2 regions of the Micromonospora sp. WMMD987 genome follow, and region 2 is predicted to be linked to the other one. Evidence: predicted binding sites of a transcription regulator. Region 2 holds the regulator's gene; the other holds the start of a gene.
The links. Region 2 encodes HrcA, which represses chaperone genes, less so after heat shock. Its sites were predicted from a motif close to GGTTNGCACNCTCNNNNNGAGNGTGCNAACC; they were not measured.
Positions count from the first base shown of each region.

Region 1: O7612_RS04785 (FmdB family zinc ribbon protein) is a predicted target of HrcA. The motif match lies at 4,015-4,045, and genes of this name have one in related genera.

Region 1 covers NZ_CP120861.1:1,077,184-1,084,723, forward strand. Annotated here, with positions in the region: gene O7612_RS04760 (oxygenase MpaB family protein) at 1-778, opposite strand, end outside; gene O7612_RS04765 (DUF2231 domain-containing protein) at 984-1,466, shown strand; gene O7612_RS04770 (hypothetical protein) at 1,547-1,711, opposite strand; gene O7612_RS04775 (hypothetical protein) at 2,530-2,709, shown strand; gene O7612_RS04780 (flagellar biosynthesis protein FlgA) at 2,723-3,358, opposite strand; gene O7612_RS04785 (FmdB family zinc ribbon protein) at 3,576-3,989, opposite strand; gene O7612_RS04790 (5-formyltetrahydrofolate cyclo-ligase) at 4,230-4,856, opposite strand; gene O7612_RS04795 (diguanylate cyclase) at 4,943-7,144, shown strand; gene O7612_RS04800 (UTP--glucose-1-phosphate uridylyltransferase) at 7,154-7,540, shown strand, end outside.
Region 2 covers NZ_CP120861.1:5,564,250-5,571,789, reverse strand. Annotated here, with positions in the region: gene O7612_RS23465 (enoyl-CoA hydratase-related protein) at 1-484, opposite strand, end outside; gene hemW (radical SAM family heme chaperone HemW) at 504-1,727, shown strand; gene O7612_RS23455 (DUF4870 domain-containing protein) at 1,819-2,421, opposite strand; gene hrcA (heat-inducible transcriptional repressor HrcA) at 2,658-3,680, shown strand; gene dnaJ (molecular chaperone DnaJ) at 3,754-4,899, shown strand; gene O7612_RS23440 (16S rRNA (uracil(1498)-N(3))-methyltransferase) at 4,905-5,639, shown strand; gene O7612_RS23435 (histidine triad nucleotide-binding protein) at 5,703-6,062, shown strand; gene O7612_RS23430 (serine hydrolase domain-containing protein) at 6,211-7,540, shown strand, end outside.

The DNA.
Region 1 (7,540 bases), 2.4 Mb from region 2:
GCGCCGCCAGGACCAGCCGCAGCGTCCGCACGCTCAGGTCGGCGGTGAGCGCGGTGGTGGGCAGCCCCAACCCGCCGTACAGCCGCAGCGCCCACGGCGGCAGCAGCCCGAGCGCCGTACCGGCCACCCCGAAGTACGCCCAGCGCGGTGGCCCCAGGCTCAGCCCCAGCCGGGCGGGCCGGCTGAGCTTCCACGGGATCGGCGGGGCGGTCAGGAACAGGGCGGTCTCCGCCGCCGCCGTCGTCATCCGCAGCCCGGGCCGGACCGTGCGGTAGTAGTCGGCCACCTCGGCGGCGCTGCCCGGCACCTCGGCCGGATCCAGGCCCACCAGCGCGGCGGCCCGCCGCTGCTCGGCGTAGTAGCCGTCCACCTCGGCGTCGGTCAGCGCCAGACCGGCCCGGCGTGCGGTGCCGACGAACGACTCGACCTCGGTAACGTGCACCCAGCGCAGCAGATCCGGGTCGTCGACCCGGAACGGCTCCCCGGTGAACGGGTCGGTGGCGCGCAGCCGGGCGTGCAGGGCCCGCAACCGCCGACCGGCCGTTTCGGCCTCGGCGGTGGTGCCGTAGTTCACGGTGTCGACGTACGTGCCGGTGCGGACCAGCCGCCCCCAGGCGTCCGACCGGTAGTTGCTGTTCTGGGCCACCCCGGCCATCGCCCGGGGGTGCAACGCCTGGAGGTACAGGGAACGCAGGCCGGCGACGATCAGGATCGGTTCGTCGTGCACCTTCCAGGTGACCGAACCGGGACCGAAGAGGCCGAGATCGTCGTTGTCCACCCGTCAACAGTGCCACGCCCGATGCGGTGCCGCCCGGCATCGGGTGCTCGCGTGGCCGATCGCCACGCACCATGGCGGTTCACCACCGGGTGACCGGTGAACCGGGGCGTCCGCCACGGCGTGTGTGTACGCGTATGGGGGACGCGACGACCATTCACTCGTCGTACGCTGTCTGCCGCAACCGCGTCCAGTGCCGGAGGTGTCGGTGTTCAAAGAGTTCAATGGTCTGCCATCGCACGTGCTGGTGGTCCATGCCGTGGTGGTCTTCGTGCCGTTGCTCGCCCTGCTGGCCAGTGTCTACGGCCTGGTGCCACGCTGGCGTCCCCGCCTCGACTGGGCGGTGGCCATCCTGGCCGTCGCCACCCCGGTACTGGCCTGGGTGGCGACCGAGACGGGCGAGGCGTTCCAGACGGCGCTGAAGGCGAAGGGCTACTCGCCGGAGCTGCTCGCCAAGATCCAGGAGCACTCCGAGCTCGGTGACATCCTGCTCTGGTGGACCCTCGGGCTGGGTGTGGCGGCGCTGCTGCTGCTGGCGGTGACCAGCGACCGGGTGCGTACCCCGAAGCTGCCCACCTGGGCGACCTGGGTGTTGACCGGGGTCGTCGTGGTGCTGTCGGTGCTCTCCAGCATCTCCGTCTACCTCACCGGGGACAGCGGTGCCGCCTCGGTGTGGACCAACACGTTCTGACCGGTCAGCGCGACCGGCGGGGCCACCACGGCCGGCCGGGCACCACCGCCCGCCGGGCGAGGGTGCCCGGCCGGCCGCGGTCAGAACAAGGCCCGGGAGCAGAGTAGGCAGAGCAGCACCAGCAGCACGACGCCGACCACCACGCCGACGCTCCAGGTGACCCGCTGCGCCTGCTGCTCCGCGACGTCCATCGCCTCCATGTCCTGCCAGGCCAGACTGCGCGCCGGGGTCGCCTCCAGGTGCACCGGGGGACGCCAGCCCGGTGGCGGCGGCATGGTCGGCGGTGGCCCGGTGTAGCCCCCCGCCGTCGGCCACCCCGGACCGGCTCCCCCTCTCGCCCCGGCGGTGTCCGCGCCCCCGACCGCCTGTCCCGTCCCGGTCCCACCGCCGGTCCCGGCCCAGCTCTCGGCTGCGCTCTCTCCGTTGCCGGTCCCGGCCGCGTTGTCGGCACGGTTCTCCCGGCTGCCGGTACCGGCACCCCCCTCGCCGCGGACTCCGATTCCGATTCCGGCTCCGGCCACGGTCCATGCCTCGGTCTCGGCTCCGGTGCCGGTGCCGGGCCGGGCACCGGCCTGAGCGCCGGTCCAGGCGTCGGCTCGGCTGCCGGCCCCGGCCCCGGCCTCGGCTCCGGCTCCGGCTCCGGCCCCGGCCCCGGCCCGAGGGTGCACCGGTGCCCCAGTCGGATCGTCAGCGCTTCCGGAACCGCCGGTGGCGGTGGTCGGGACCGGCGGGTCGCCGGCCTCCGTCCGGCCGGCCGTGGTCGTCGGCTCGGTGGGGGCGGGCTGCTCCGTGGGCGGGCGTCGCCAGTACTCGTCCTCGGGGCTGGCACCGCTGGGCGTCGTCACGCCGTCCGACGCTACCAACGGTGCGGGCCGTCAGCCGGTCGACGTGGCGATCTCCGGAGCGGTGGGACCGGCGGCCCCGGATGGCCCTCTCCCGGGACCGGCCACGCGCCGCTACGGATCGTGGTTTCCGGATCTCCGGCCCGGCGGTCACCGGGTCGGCACGTCAGGTCACCGTGCCGGCGACCGGTCCGGTTGCCCGGGTAGTCTTACCGACTGTGATCATCGAGGACCCGGCCGGGCAGGGCGTGCCCGGCGACGACGACCGCACGGTCGACCTCAGCGAGGACTTCGTGGTGCTGCCCGAGCAGACCGCCGACGACACCGACTCCGGCTGGGGTGAGCGGCGTGGCGGCAACGACGACTGGCTGCTCGCCGAGCGTCCTCCGCACTGGGGCTGACCGCGCCGACGGCTCACCGCCGGACCACCACGCCGAAACGGCTGCCCTCCGGCTGCCCGACGGAGCGTTGCGCCTGGTCGGGTCGGACCGCCAGATAGAGCGCGGACGAGCCGTCGGTGGCCCCGTCGCCCACCACGTCGAGCACCAGCGCGTCGGCCGCCAGCAGGATGGTCTCACCGGCCGCCCGCCCGGCCGGCACCACGAGCAGGTCGACCCGCGCACCGGGGCGGAGGACCGCGAGGGCGGCCGGTTCGGCCAGCCGAACCGGCACCCCGACGAAGCCACTCGGCAGCGGCAGCGCGACCGGGGTGTCCCGGTCGCCGTCCTTCCCGGCGGGGGCGGCGGCGTCGCCGGCCCCGGCCCGACCGGTCGGCAGGTGGTCGGGTCGACCCGCGCGGGCGGTGTCGTCCGGCCCGGGCGGGACGCATCCGTCCTGGGCGGTCGCGCCGGCGGGGCCTGCCGGCAGCGCCGGCCCGACGGTGGGCGGTGGCGGGCCGGCGGGGCATCGTGCCGGTGTGTCCAGGACGAGCACCGCCAACCCGAGCAGGGCGGCCACCAGCACCGCCCGGAGCAGGGTCGCCCCGCCGGGGCGACGCGGCCATCGGAACGGCCGCAGTGAGCCTTCGCCATCCGTGCCGCCGGCCGCCATGGCCACACCTCCGCCGCTCACCGGATGCCGTGGTGGCACCCCCGGCTCAGCAGGCTAGGTGGATGTCGGGCGACTCACGAGCGGTCGTCCACAGCCGGTGGACGGCGGGCGGGCCTGTGGACGACCCACCGTCCTCCCGCCGGATCTGCTAAGGCCGGCCGGGACGACGAAGACCCCTGCGGCCCGGGGGCGACAGGGGTCTCCGGTGGCCGACAGGTCAGGACGAGGCGCTGGCCGCCGGCGACTTGCTCGATCCGGAGGAACCACCGCCGGTCGAGCCGGAGCCGGCCGACGACCCCGCCGAGCCCGAGCCGGCGGACGAGCCCGAACCCGAGCCCGAACCCGCGGACGAGCCCGAACCGGTCGCGGAGGACGAACCCGACGAGTCCTTGCCGGAACCGGAGGAGGAGGTGCTGTCCGACTTCACCGCGCCGCTCTTGCCCTCGGTGCCCGAGGCCCGGGAGTCGGTGCGGTAGAAGCCGGAGCCCTTGAACACGACACCGACCGAGTTGAAGACCTTGCGCAGCCGCCCCTCGCAGGCGGGGCACTCGGTCAGCGGCGCGTCGGAGAACGACTGCACCGCCTCGAGTTGGTGGCCGCACGCGGTGCAGGCGTACTGGTACGTGGGCACGTTCTCCTCCGGATCTGGGACGGCCGGTTGGCACTCGGCGTATTCGAGTGCCAATGGTGCGTCATCGGACCCGGGTTCGTCCAGCGGACGGGGGAGGATCGTGATCCGGCACATCGCCGGCCGGGGCGGGCGTCGGCACGGTGACGTGCCGTCGGGGAGCGGGCCGGGCCGGGACGCCCCCGGGCGGGGCCGTCCGGGCGCGCGGACGTGGTCGTCCGTGGGCGGCGGTCCGCCCGGCGCTCAGGGGCCAGCCGAGGGGAGCGGCCGCAGGCCGTCCGACGGGGTGAGCGCCGCGCGTACCGGGCGGTCGTGGGGCTGGGCGGGCAGCGCCGCGAGGAGTTCGCCGTCGTGCAGCAGCGCCACCGTCAGGATCGTCGCCGGCACCCGGGCCAGCGCCCGGTCGTAGGAACCGCCACCCCGGCCCAGCCGCAGCCCACGCCGGTCGACCGCCAGGGCGGGCACCACGACCAGCGTGGCCCCGGCGACCGCGGCCCGACCCAGGCGCGGGCCGTCCGGCTCGCGCATGCCCCGGCCGGCGGCGACCAGGGTGCCCGGCCCGGCGTACGGGGCCCAGTCCAGGTCGAGATCGTCGCGGAGCACCGGCAGCAGCAGGTCCGCCCCGGCCGGCAGCGCGGCCCGGAGCACGTCGGGCAGGTCGGGGCCGCCCGGTTCGGAGCCGACCGGCACGTACCCGGTCATCCTGGTCGGCCGCAGGCGGCGTACCAGGGCGGTCAGCTCGGCCTGGACGCGCCGCGCGGCGGCGGCCCGCTGCGGCGCGCTGAGCGCCCGGCGGCGGGCGAGCAGCGCGACGCGCGTCTCGCGTTTGGCCGCCGGGGCGGCTTCCGCGTGATCGGAGAAATTGGGCACGCAACACTCCTGACGCAACGCCGTGCGGCCGGTCGCTCTGTGTCAGCATCGCAGGAACGGGCCTGGAACTTCCGGGGGGAAGAACGTTGACGCTACGCGGGCGGTTGACGGCGGCCTTTCTCACGGTGGTGCTCGGCCCGGTGGTGCTCGGCGCGGTGTTCGTCGGGACCACGCTGTCGACGGTGGACCGGAGCCGGTCCACCGAACGTCTCAGCCTGGCCGCGTCCGCCGTGCGTACCTCGATCGCCGCGCTCTGCCAGCAGTTGCGGGCCGCCGCCGACGCGGTGGCCCTGCGCCCCGACCCGGCCGGCCGGGCGGGCGCGGCCGGCCAGGTGGTCAGCCGGGGACTGGCCGCCGCGGTGCTGGTCACCGACCCGGCCGGCGGCGTCACGTACGCCACCCCGGGTGGACCCGCCACCGGTTGGCAGGACTGCGCGGGCGTCCGGACCGGCGGGCCGGTGCGGGCCATCAGCGCCCGGGTGGACCTGCGTGACCCGGCCGGCACGCCGCTGGGCGCGGTGGCCGCCGCCGAACTGGTCGACCCGGCGTTCGTGGCCCGGTTGGCCGCCGTGACCGGCGTCGCGGTCACCCTCCTCGACGACACCGCCGGTCCCGGCCGGATCGCCCACACCACCGAAACCGACGGGGTACGCGCGGCGGTGCTCGCCGCCGCCGGCACGGTCGACGACGGGCGGGTCACCGCCACCGGAGACGGCCGCTACGTCCGGCGGCTCGGACCGACCCCGGGGCAACCGCTGCCGCTGGTCCTCTCGGTGGCCGGTGGACAACCGTCGGGTCTGCCGGTCGTGCTGCTCGGGGCGGTGCTGCTGGCCGCCGCGCTGGCCGTGCTGACCGCCTGGCGGCTGGCCCGGGTGACCACCCGGCCGCTGGTGGAGCTGGCCGGCGCGGTGGACCGGGTGGCCGGGGGCGACCTGACCGCCCGGGTGCCGGTGCGCAGCCGGGACGAGATCGGCCGGCTCGCCGCCGCGTTCAACCGGATGATCCGGGAGACCGCCGGCTACGTCGCGGCGTTGACCAGCAGCCGGGACCAGTTGCGTGGCCATCTCGGGGTGCTCGGCGACACCCTGGCCAGCACCCACGACCTGCAACGCATCCTGCGGGTGATCCTGCACAGCGCCATCGCGGCGACCGGGGCGCGGGCCGGGGCGGTGCTGCTGCGCGACGACGCCGGGATGCTCGTCGGGCAGTGCGCCGAGGGGCTGGCCGGGCGCTGCCCGGCGGGCGCCGATCCGGAGGAGCTGCGGATCCCGGTCGGCGCGGGGGTGGTCGGCACGGTCGTCGCCACCGGTGAACCGCAACGTGGGCGGGCCCGGCCCGGCCCGACGTCCCCCGGCGAACCCTGGTGCGAGACGTACGTGGCGGTGCCGTTCACCGCGCCCGCCGGGGACGCCGCCGGCCGGGAACCCGCCGTCGGCGTGCTGGTCCTCTACGACCGGCTCGGGGTCGACGAGTTCGACGACGACGACCTGGCCACCCTGCGGACCTTCGCCGGGCACGCGGCGGTGGCGGTGGAGAACGTCCGGGTGCACGAGGAGGCGCAGCGGTTGTCGCTGACCGACCCGTTGACCGGGCTGTGGAACTACCGCTACCTGCGGGAGTCGTTGCGTCGGGAGGTGGAGCGGGCCAACCGGTTCGGTCGGATGCTCAGCATCCTGGTCCTCGACCTGGACCGCTTCAAGATCGTCAACGACAGTTACGGGCACGCCGCCGGGGACGCGGTGCTCGCCGAGTTCGCCCGTCGGGTCCGCGGCGAGATCCGCGAGGTGGACCTGGCCTTCCGGCAGGGTGGCGAGGAGTTCGTGGTGCTGCTGCCGGAGACCGACGCCCGGGGCGCGGCGACCGTCGCCGAGCGGCTGGGCGCGGCGGTCCGGGACACCCCGGTCGTGGTGGCCGGTCACACCGGCACCCCGACGACGATCACGATGTCGGTCTCCATCGGCATCGCCGTCTACCCGGACCACGCCGGCACCGGCACGGAGGTGCTGGACGCCGCCGACGAGGCGTTGTACGCGGCCAAGGGCGCCGGCCGGGACGGCTACCGGGTGGCGACCGCGCGACCGCGACCGGTGCCGGCCGGGGACGTGTCCGCCGATCCGTCGCCGACCAGCGACCCTCCCGCCGACCGGTCGGCCCCCGACCGGGCTCCCGCGGACGGCGTACGGACCGAGCAACCGACCGGTCGGCACGCCGTCGGCGCCCCCGGTGTGACGCAGCCGGGCGGCGCGTCTTCCGGTCCTCACCCGCCGCGGCAGAGCCGTGGCCGATAGTCTCGCGGCATGTCGGAGCACTCAGCGAACCCCTCAGCGACCGCCGCGACCGGTCGTGCCCGCGCGGTCAAGGCCGTGATCCCGGCCGCCGGCCTGGCCACCCGGTTCCTGCCGGCCACGAAGGCGGTGCCCAAGGAGCTGCTGCCGGTGATCGATCGACCGGTGCTCCAGTACATCGTCGAGGAGGCCGCCCAGGCCGGCATCGGTGACGTGCTGCTGATCACCGGTCGGGGCAAGACGTCGATGGTGGACCACTTCGACCGGCGTCCCGACCTGGAGGCCCGGCTGGAGGCCAAGGGCGACGACGAGCGGCTGGCCGCGGTGAAGCGCCCCAGCGAGCTGGCCGAGATCTACACCTGCCGGCAGCCGGAGCAGCTCGGCCTCGGCCACGCCGTC
Region 2 (7,540 bases):
GGTAGAGCTCGGCGGCGGCCCGGGGGTGCAGCCGGGGCAGCACGGTCGCCGAGATCACCGCCGGGATCACCCCGATCCGCACCTCGGTGAAGGCGAACGTCGCCTCAGCCGCGCAGACCGCCAGGTCGGCCGCCGCGATGAGGCCCAGCCCGCCGGCCCGCGCCGGCCCGGCCACCTTCGCCAGCACCGGCTTCGGGCACTCCCGGACCGCCACCAGCACGTCACCGAGCATCCCGGCCGGCACCGACCCGCTGGCGTACGCCGCCGCCGTCTCCTTCAGGTCGGCCCCGGAGCAGAAGACCGGGCCGGTGTGGTCCAGCACGATCACCCGGACCGCGTCGTCGGCGACCGCCTCGGCGATCCCGGCCAGCAGCCCGGTCATCAGCGGGGTGGACAGCGCGTTGCGGTTGTGCGGGCTGTCCAGGGTGAGGGTGGTCACCCCACGGGCCGTGGCGACCCGCACGAGTCGGTCGGGAGAGGTCATGCCGGGCACACTAGTGGCCATGCCCGGCGTCCTTCCAGATGGTGAGACCGTTCCCGTCGACGGCGCGCTGCCCGGCACCGCGCTGCGTGCCGTCGGTGAGCGCGGTTTCGGCGTGTACCTGCACGTGCCGTTCTGCGCCAGCCGCTGCGGCTACTGCGACTTCAACACCTACACCGCCGCCGAGCTGGGCGGGGGCGTCAGCCGGGAGTCGTACGCCGACACGGTGCTGGCCGAGCTGGCGCTCGCCGCCCGGGTGCTCGGCGACACCCCGCCGCCCCGGGTCGACACGGTCTTCGTCGGGGGCGGCACCCCGACCCTGCTGCCCGCCGACGACCTGGCCCGGCTGCTCGACGGCATCGACCGCACCTGGGGGCTGGCCGCCGACGCCGAGGTGACCACCGAGGCCAACCCCGAGTCGGTCACCCCCGGGTCGCTGAAGACCCTGCGGGCCGCCGGCTACACCCGGATCTCGCTCGGCATGCAGTCCGCCGCCGCCGGGGTGCTGGCGGTCCTCGACCGCACCCACCGCCCCGGGCGGGCCGCCGAGGCCGCCCGGGAGGCCCGCGACGCCGGGTTCGACCACGTCAACCTGGATCTGATCTACGGTACGCCGGGGGAGCGCGCCGAGGACTTCGCCGCCTCACTCGACCAGGTGGTCGCCGCCGGGGCCGACCACGTCAGCGCGTACGCCCTGATCGTGGAGGACGGCACCCGGCTGGCCGCCCGGATGCGGCGCGGTGAGCTGCCGTACCCCTCCGACGACGTGGCGGCGGACCGTTACCTGGCCGCGGAGGCCGCCCTCGACGCCGCCGGCTTCTCCTGGTACGAGGTGTCCAACTGGGCACGCACCGAGGCGGCCCGGTGCCGGCACAACCTGCTCTACTGGACCGGCGCCGACTGGTGGGGCCTCGGCCCGGGGGCGCACAGCCACGTCGGCGGGGTGCGCTGGTGGAACGTCAAGCACCCCACGACGTACGCGCAACGGCTCGCCGCCGGCCACTCACCCGGCCTGGCCCGCGAGGTGCTCACGTCGGACGAGACGCACATGGAGGACGTGATGCTGCGGCTGCGGCTCGCGTCCGGCCTGCCGTTGGCCGCGCTCGACGACGCCGGCCGTGCCGGTGCCGACCGGGCGCTCGCCGCCGGGCTGCTGGACCCGGCGGCCTACCCCCGGGGGCGGGCGGTGCTCACCCTGCGCGGCCGGCTGCTGGCCGACGCGGTGGTCCGCGACCTGCTGCCCTGAGCGCGGTTCCGCCGGCCCGCCGCGCACCCTGCCGGGGTACGCCGGGGCCGGCGGCGGTGCCCGACCGGCCGGGGGAGCGGCCGGCCGGGGCTCACTTGATGAAGCTGGCGGACATCGGGTAGCGGTAGGCCTGACCCTCGTTCGCCTTCATGCCGGCGATGATCCCGAACAGGATCTGGATCACCACGACCGCGATGCTGGGCAGGAAGAGCAGGCACCAGCTCACGAAGAGCAGCACGAACGCGATGATCGACCAGAGGATCTGGAAGTTCAGCGCGGCCAGGGCCTGCGCCCGGACGGCCGGCGACTGCTGTCCGCGTACCAGGTAGGCGATCAGCGGGGCGACGAAGCCGAGCGGGCCGAAGCTGATCAGCGCGCCGGCGGCCCCGCCGAAGTGCGCGACCAGCGCCCAGGTCTTGTCCTCGCTGTTGGCGTAACCGCCGGTCGGTGCGCCGTACGCGCCGCCGGTCGGATATCCGCCACCCGCCGGGGGGTAGCCGGCCGGCGGACCGTAACCGCCCGACGGCGGCTGGTCACCGGGGGGTGGCGGATACCCCCCGGGTGGGGGATAGCCGCCCGACCCCGGGGCACCGGACAGTGGTGCGGTGGGTGGCTCGTATGGCGAGCCCTGGCCAGCGGTCGGGTCCGGCGGGAAGCCGTCCCCCGACCCGGGCGGGCGAGGTGGTTCAGTCATGCCGTCACGGTAGGGGCTGCCGGCAAGGGCGCACCAGAGCGACACTGGTGACGTTGGCCTCGACGTTCGGTCAGCGACCGCTCCGGCCGCCCGTCGGGGTCGACCGCACCGACGGTCCGTCGTTGATCATCACGGCGGCGGTACTGCCGACGTAGACTGGCACTCGCTACAGTCGAGTGCCAGAGCGGTTGCCGGGGCAGCGGCTGCCCCGGTCGACGTGCACCAGGAGGTGGGAGATGGGTCTCGACGACCGCAAACTGGCCGTGTTGCGGGCGATCGTCGAGGACTACGTCGCCACGCAGGAGCCCGTCGGCAGCAAGACGCTGGTCGAGCGGCACCAGCTCGGGGTCTCCCCGGCGACCGTCCGCAACGACATGGCGGTGCTGGAGGAGGAGGGCTACATCCGGCAGCCGCACACCAGCGCCGGTCGGGTGCCCACCGACCGCGGCTACCGCCTCTTCGTCGACCGGCTCTCCCGGGTCAAGCCGCTCAGCCCGGCCGAGCGCCGGGCCATCGAGCGCTTCCTGGTCGGCGCGGTCGACCTGGACGACGTGGTGCACCGCACGGTACGCCTGCTGGCGCAGCTCACCCGGCAGGTCGCCGTGGTGCAGTACCCGTCGCTGGCCCGCTCGTCGGTGCGCCACCTGGAACTGGTGCCGATCTCCACCACCCGGCTGATGCTGGTCATGATCGCCGACACCGGACGGGTCGAGCAGCGGCTGGTCGAGCTGGCCGCGCCGGTGCCGGCCGACGACGTTCTCGACCTGCGCCGGCTGGTCAACGAGAAACTGGTCGGGTGTCGGTTGTCCGACACTCCGCCGCTGGTGCAGGCACTGGTCGACGAGAGCGCGCCGCACCTGCGCGGCGCGATGACCACCCTGTCCACCGTGCTGCTGGAAACGCTGGTGGAGCGCACCGAGGAGCGGCTCGCGCTGGCCGGCACCGCCAACCTCACCCGGGGTGGCCTGCTCGACTTTCAGGGCTCGCTGCGACCCATCCTGGAGGCGCTCGAAGAGGAGGTCGTACTGCTCAAGCTGATCGGCGAGGCGGAACCGAGCACCACCCGGGTACTGATCGGCGACGAGAACGAGGTGGACAACCTCCGCGCCGCCTCGGTGGTCAGCACCGGATACGGCCCGGGCAGCACCATCGTCGGTGGGCTGGGCGTGCTCGGCCCGACCCGGATGGACTACCCCGGCACCATCGCCACGGTGCGTGCCGTGGCACGCTACGTGGGCGAGCTGCTGGCCCAGAACTGACCAGTCAGGGCCGACGGCCGGCTCCGGCCGCCGACCGGCGCAACGCGAGACGAACATGAGGACACGGAACGCAGTGGCCAGGGACTACTACGGCATTCTCGGCGTGAGCCGGGAAGCCTCCGACGACGAGATCAAGCGCGCCTACCGCAAGCTGGCGCGGCAGTTCCACCCGGACGTGAATCCGGACCCGGAGGCACAGGAGAAGTTCAAGGACATCAACGCCGCGTACGAGGTCCTCTCGGACGACCGGAAGCGGCAGATCGTCGACCTGGGCGGCGACCCGCTAGCCCCGGGCGGCGGGGGCGCGGGCGGCCCGGGTGGCCCCGGCGGGGCGGGACCGTTCGTCGGCTTCCAGGACATCATGGACGCCTTCTTTGGTGGCGCGGCCGGCGGCGCGCGTGGTCCGCGCCCGCGTACCCGGCCGGGCGCCGACGCGATCCTGCGGCTGGAACTGGACCTGCACGAGACCGCCTTCGGTGTCGAGGCCCCGATCACCGTCGACACCGCCGTGCTCTGCACCACCTGCTCCGGGGCGGGCACCGCGGCCGGCACCCACCTGGCGACCTGCGAGGCGTGCGGTGGCCGGGGCGAGGTGCAGTCGGTGCAGCGCACCTTCCTCGGGCAGGTGGTCTCGGCCCGACCGTGCACCGTCTGCCAGGGCTACGGCACCACCATCCCGCACCCCTGCCCCACCTGCGCGGGCGACGGCCGGGTGCGGACCCGCCGCTCGCTGACCGTCAAGATCCCGGCCGGGGTCGAGGACGGCATGCGGATCCGGCTGGCCCAGCAGGGCGAGGTCGGCCCGGGCGGCGGCACCGCCGGTGACCTCTACGTCGAGATCCACGAGCGCCCGCACGACGTCTACTCCCGCAAGGGCGACGACCTGCACTGCCGGGTCACCGTCCCGATGACCGCCGCCGCGCTGGGCACCCGGCTCACCATCAAGACGCTGGACAGCGAGGAGACCGTCGACGTCAAGGCCGGCACCCAGCCCGGCAGCACGCTGCGGTTGCGCGCCCGGGGCGTACCGCACCTGCGCGGCACCGGCCGGGGGGACCTCTACGTCCACCTCGACGTGCGTACCCCCACCAAGCTCGACGCCGACCAGGAGAAGATGCTGCGGGACTTCGCCAAGACCCGGGGCGAGGAGGTCGCCGAGCTGAGCAAGCAGGGCGGCTTCTTCTCCCGGATGCGCGACGCCTTCAACGGTCACGCCTGACCGTCGTGTCCGCGTCGCTGTTCCTGGTCGAGTCGCTGCCCACCGCCGACCGGTTCACCCTGGACGGCCCCGAAGGGCACCACGCCGCCACCGTGCAGCGGGTGCACGTCGGCGAGGAACTGCTGCTCGCCGACGGTCGGGGTGGCACCGTGGCTGCCGTGGTCACCGCCGTCGGCCGGGGCACCCTCGACCTTGCCGTCACCTCCCGGGGCCACGTCGACGCGGACGTCCCCCGGCTGGTCGTGGTGCAGGGCATCGCCAAGGGCGACCGGGGTGAACTGGCGGTGCAGGCGATGACCGAGGTGGGGGTGGACGAGATCGTGCCCTGGTCGGCCTCCCGCTCGGTGGTGCAGTGGCGCGGCGACCGGGGCGTACGGGCACGGGCGAAGTGGGTGGCCACGGCCCGGGAGGCGACCAAGCAGGCCCGCCGGGCGCGGCTGCCGGTGGTCGCCGGGGCACCGGACGAGTCGACCGCCGCGGTGGCCCGACGGATCGCCGGAGCGGCGGCGGCGTTCGTGCTGCACGAAGAGGCCGAGGAACGGCTCACCACGGTCGAGTTGCCGGCCACCGGCGAGATCGTCCTGGTGGTCGGCCCGGAAGGCGGAGTCGCCCCGACCGAGCTGACCACCTTCACCGGGGCCGGTGCCCGGCAGGTGCGCCTCGGCCCGACCGTGCTGCGCACCTCCACCGCCGGCGTAGCCGCCCTCAGCGTCCTGGCCACCCGCCTCTCCCGCTGGTGATCCCGTCAGGTGGGGTGGGGCCGCAGGGACGGGGGGAGTGAGGGTGGTCTCTAGACTGGGTGGATGGGAGACGACTGTCTGTTCTGCCGCATCGTCGCCGGAGAGATTCCGGCCACCGTCGTCCGGGAGACCGGCACCACCCTCGCCTTCCGCGACATCGGCCCGAAGGCGCCGGTGCACGTGTTGATCATCCCCAAGGAGCACTACGCCGACGTGGCGACGCTCGCCCAGGGTGACCCGGGGCTGGCCGGCGAGCTGCTGGCCACGGCCGCTGCGGTGGCCGAGGACGAGGGGCTGACCGGCGACGGCTTCCGACTGATGTTCAACACCGGCCGGTACGGCGGCCAGGAGGTCTTCCACGTGCACGCCCACCTGCTCGGCGGTGCCCCGCTCGGCCCGATGTTGGCCCGGGACCTGACGTGACGCCCACCACGCCGGGGCACCTGCCGCCCACCACGCCGGGGCAGGCGACGGTCGAGGGTCGGGGCAGGTGACGGCCGGCGGTCCGGGCTCCGGGGTGACCGCCGGGACGGAGGTCGACGGGCCGGGTGTGGACCGGCGGCTGGCGCGGATGGTGCAGCGGGTCCAGGCGCAGGCCCGGGTGCCCGCCCTGTCGGTGGCCCTGCACCGGGCCGACCGTCCGCTCTGGACCTACCAGGTCGGCGGCACCGGCACCGGCGTCGCCGCCACCAGCGCCGCCACCAGCGCCGCCACCGGCGTCGCCGCCACCGCCACCAGCGCCGCCACCGGCACCAGCGTCGCCACCGCCACCGCCACCGGCGCCGATGCCGCGCTCGGCCCGGCGACCCGGTTCCGGATCGGCTCGGTCACCAAGACCTTCACGTCGGTGCTGGTGATGCAGTGCCGGGACGCCGGCCTGCTCGACCTGGACGACCCGCTGAGCCGACACCTGGAGCTACCGGCGCACGGCGACCTGACGGTCCGCCGGCTGCTGTCGCACACCGCCGGGCTGCAACGCGAGCCGTACGGCGACGTCTGGGACACGTTGCGTGCGCCGCGGGTGGACGAGCTGGTCGCCGACCTGGCCCGGGTCGAGCGGGTGCTGCCCGTCGGCCGCCGCTACCACTATTCCAACCTGGGTATGGCGTTGCTCGGCCGGCTGGTCGGCGTGCTGCGCGGCGGGACCTGGGCCGAGGTGCTGGCCGACCGGGTGCTCACCCCGCTGGGGCTGGCCGACACCTCGGTCGACCCGGGGCCGTCGGCGGCGACCGGCTTCCTGGTGGACGCGTATTCCGACGAGGCGCATCCGGAGCCGCCGACCGACTTCGGGGCGGTCGGTCCGGCCGCCCAGCTGTGGAGCACCGCGCCGGACATGGCCCGGTGGGCGGCGTTCCTGGCCGACCCGGCGGCGCTCGACCCGACCGGGGCGGTGCTCGCCGCGACCACCCTGGACGAGATGCGTTGGCCGGCGACCACCGTCGACGAGACCGCCTGGTCGGCGGGCTTCGGGCTGGGACTGATCCTGGTGCCGTACCCGGAGCGGGTGGTGCACGTGGGACACGACGGGGCGATGCCCGGGTTCCTGGCCGGGGTCTACGGCCGGCGTGGCGGTGACGGTACGGCGGGCGCGATGGGCTGCGCGGTGCTCGCCTCTTCGGGTACCGCCACCGAGGCGTTGGAGTTGCCGCACCGGCTGCTGGCCGCCGCCGCCGAGCACGATCCGGCGGACATCGTCGCGTGGCGTCCCGGTCCGGGTGCGCCCGGACCGTTGCGCGGGTTGCTCGGTCGCTGGTGGGGCGAGGGCTTCGAGTACGTCTTCTCCTGGCACGACGGGGCGTTGCGGGCACGGGGGGCGGACGACCCGGCGGGGAGGCCGCCAGCGGTCTTCGCGCCGGTGCCGGGCTCCCCGGACGTGTTCCGGACCGTCTCCGGGCGGGAGG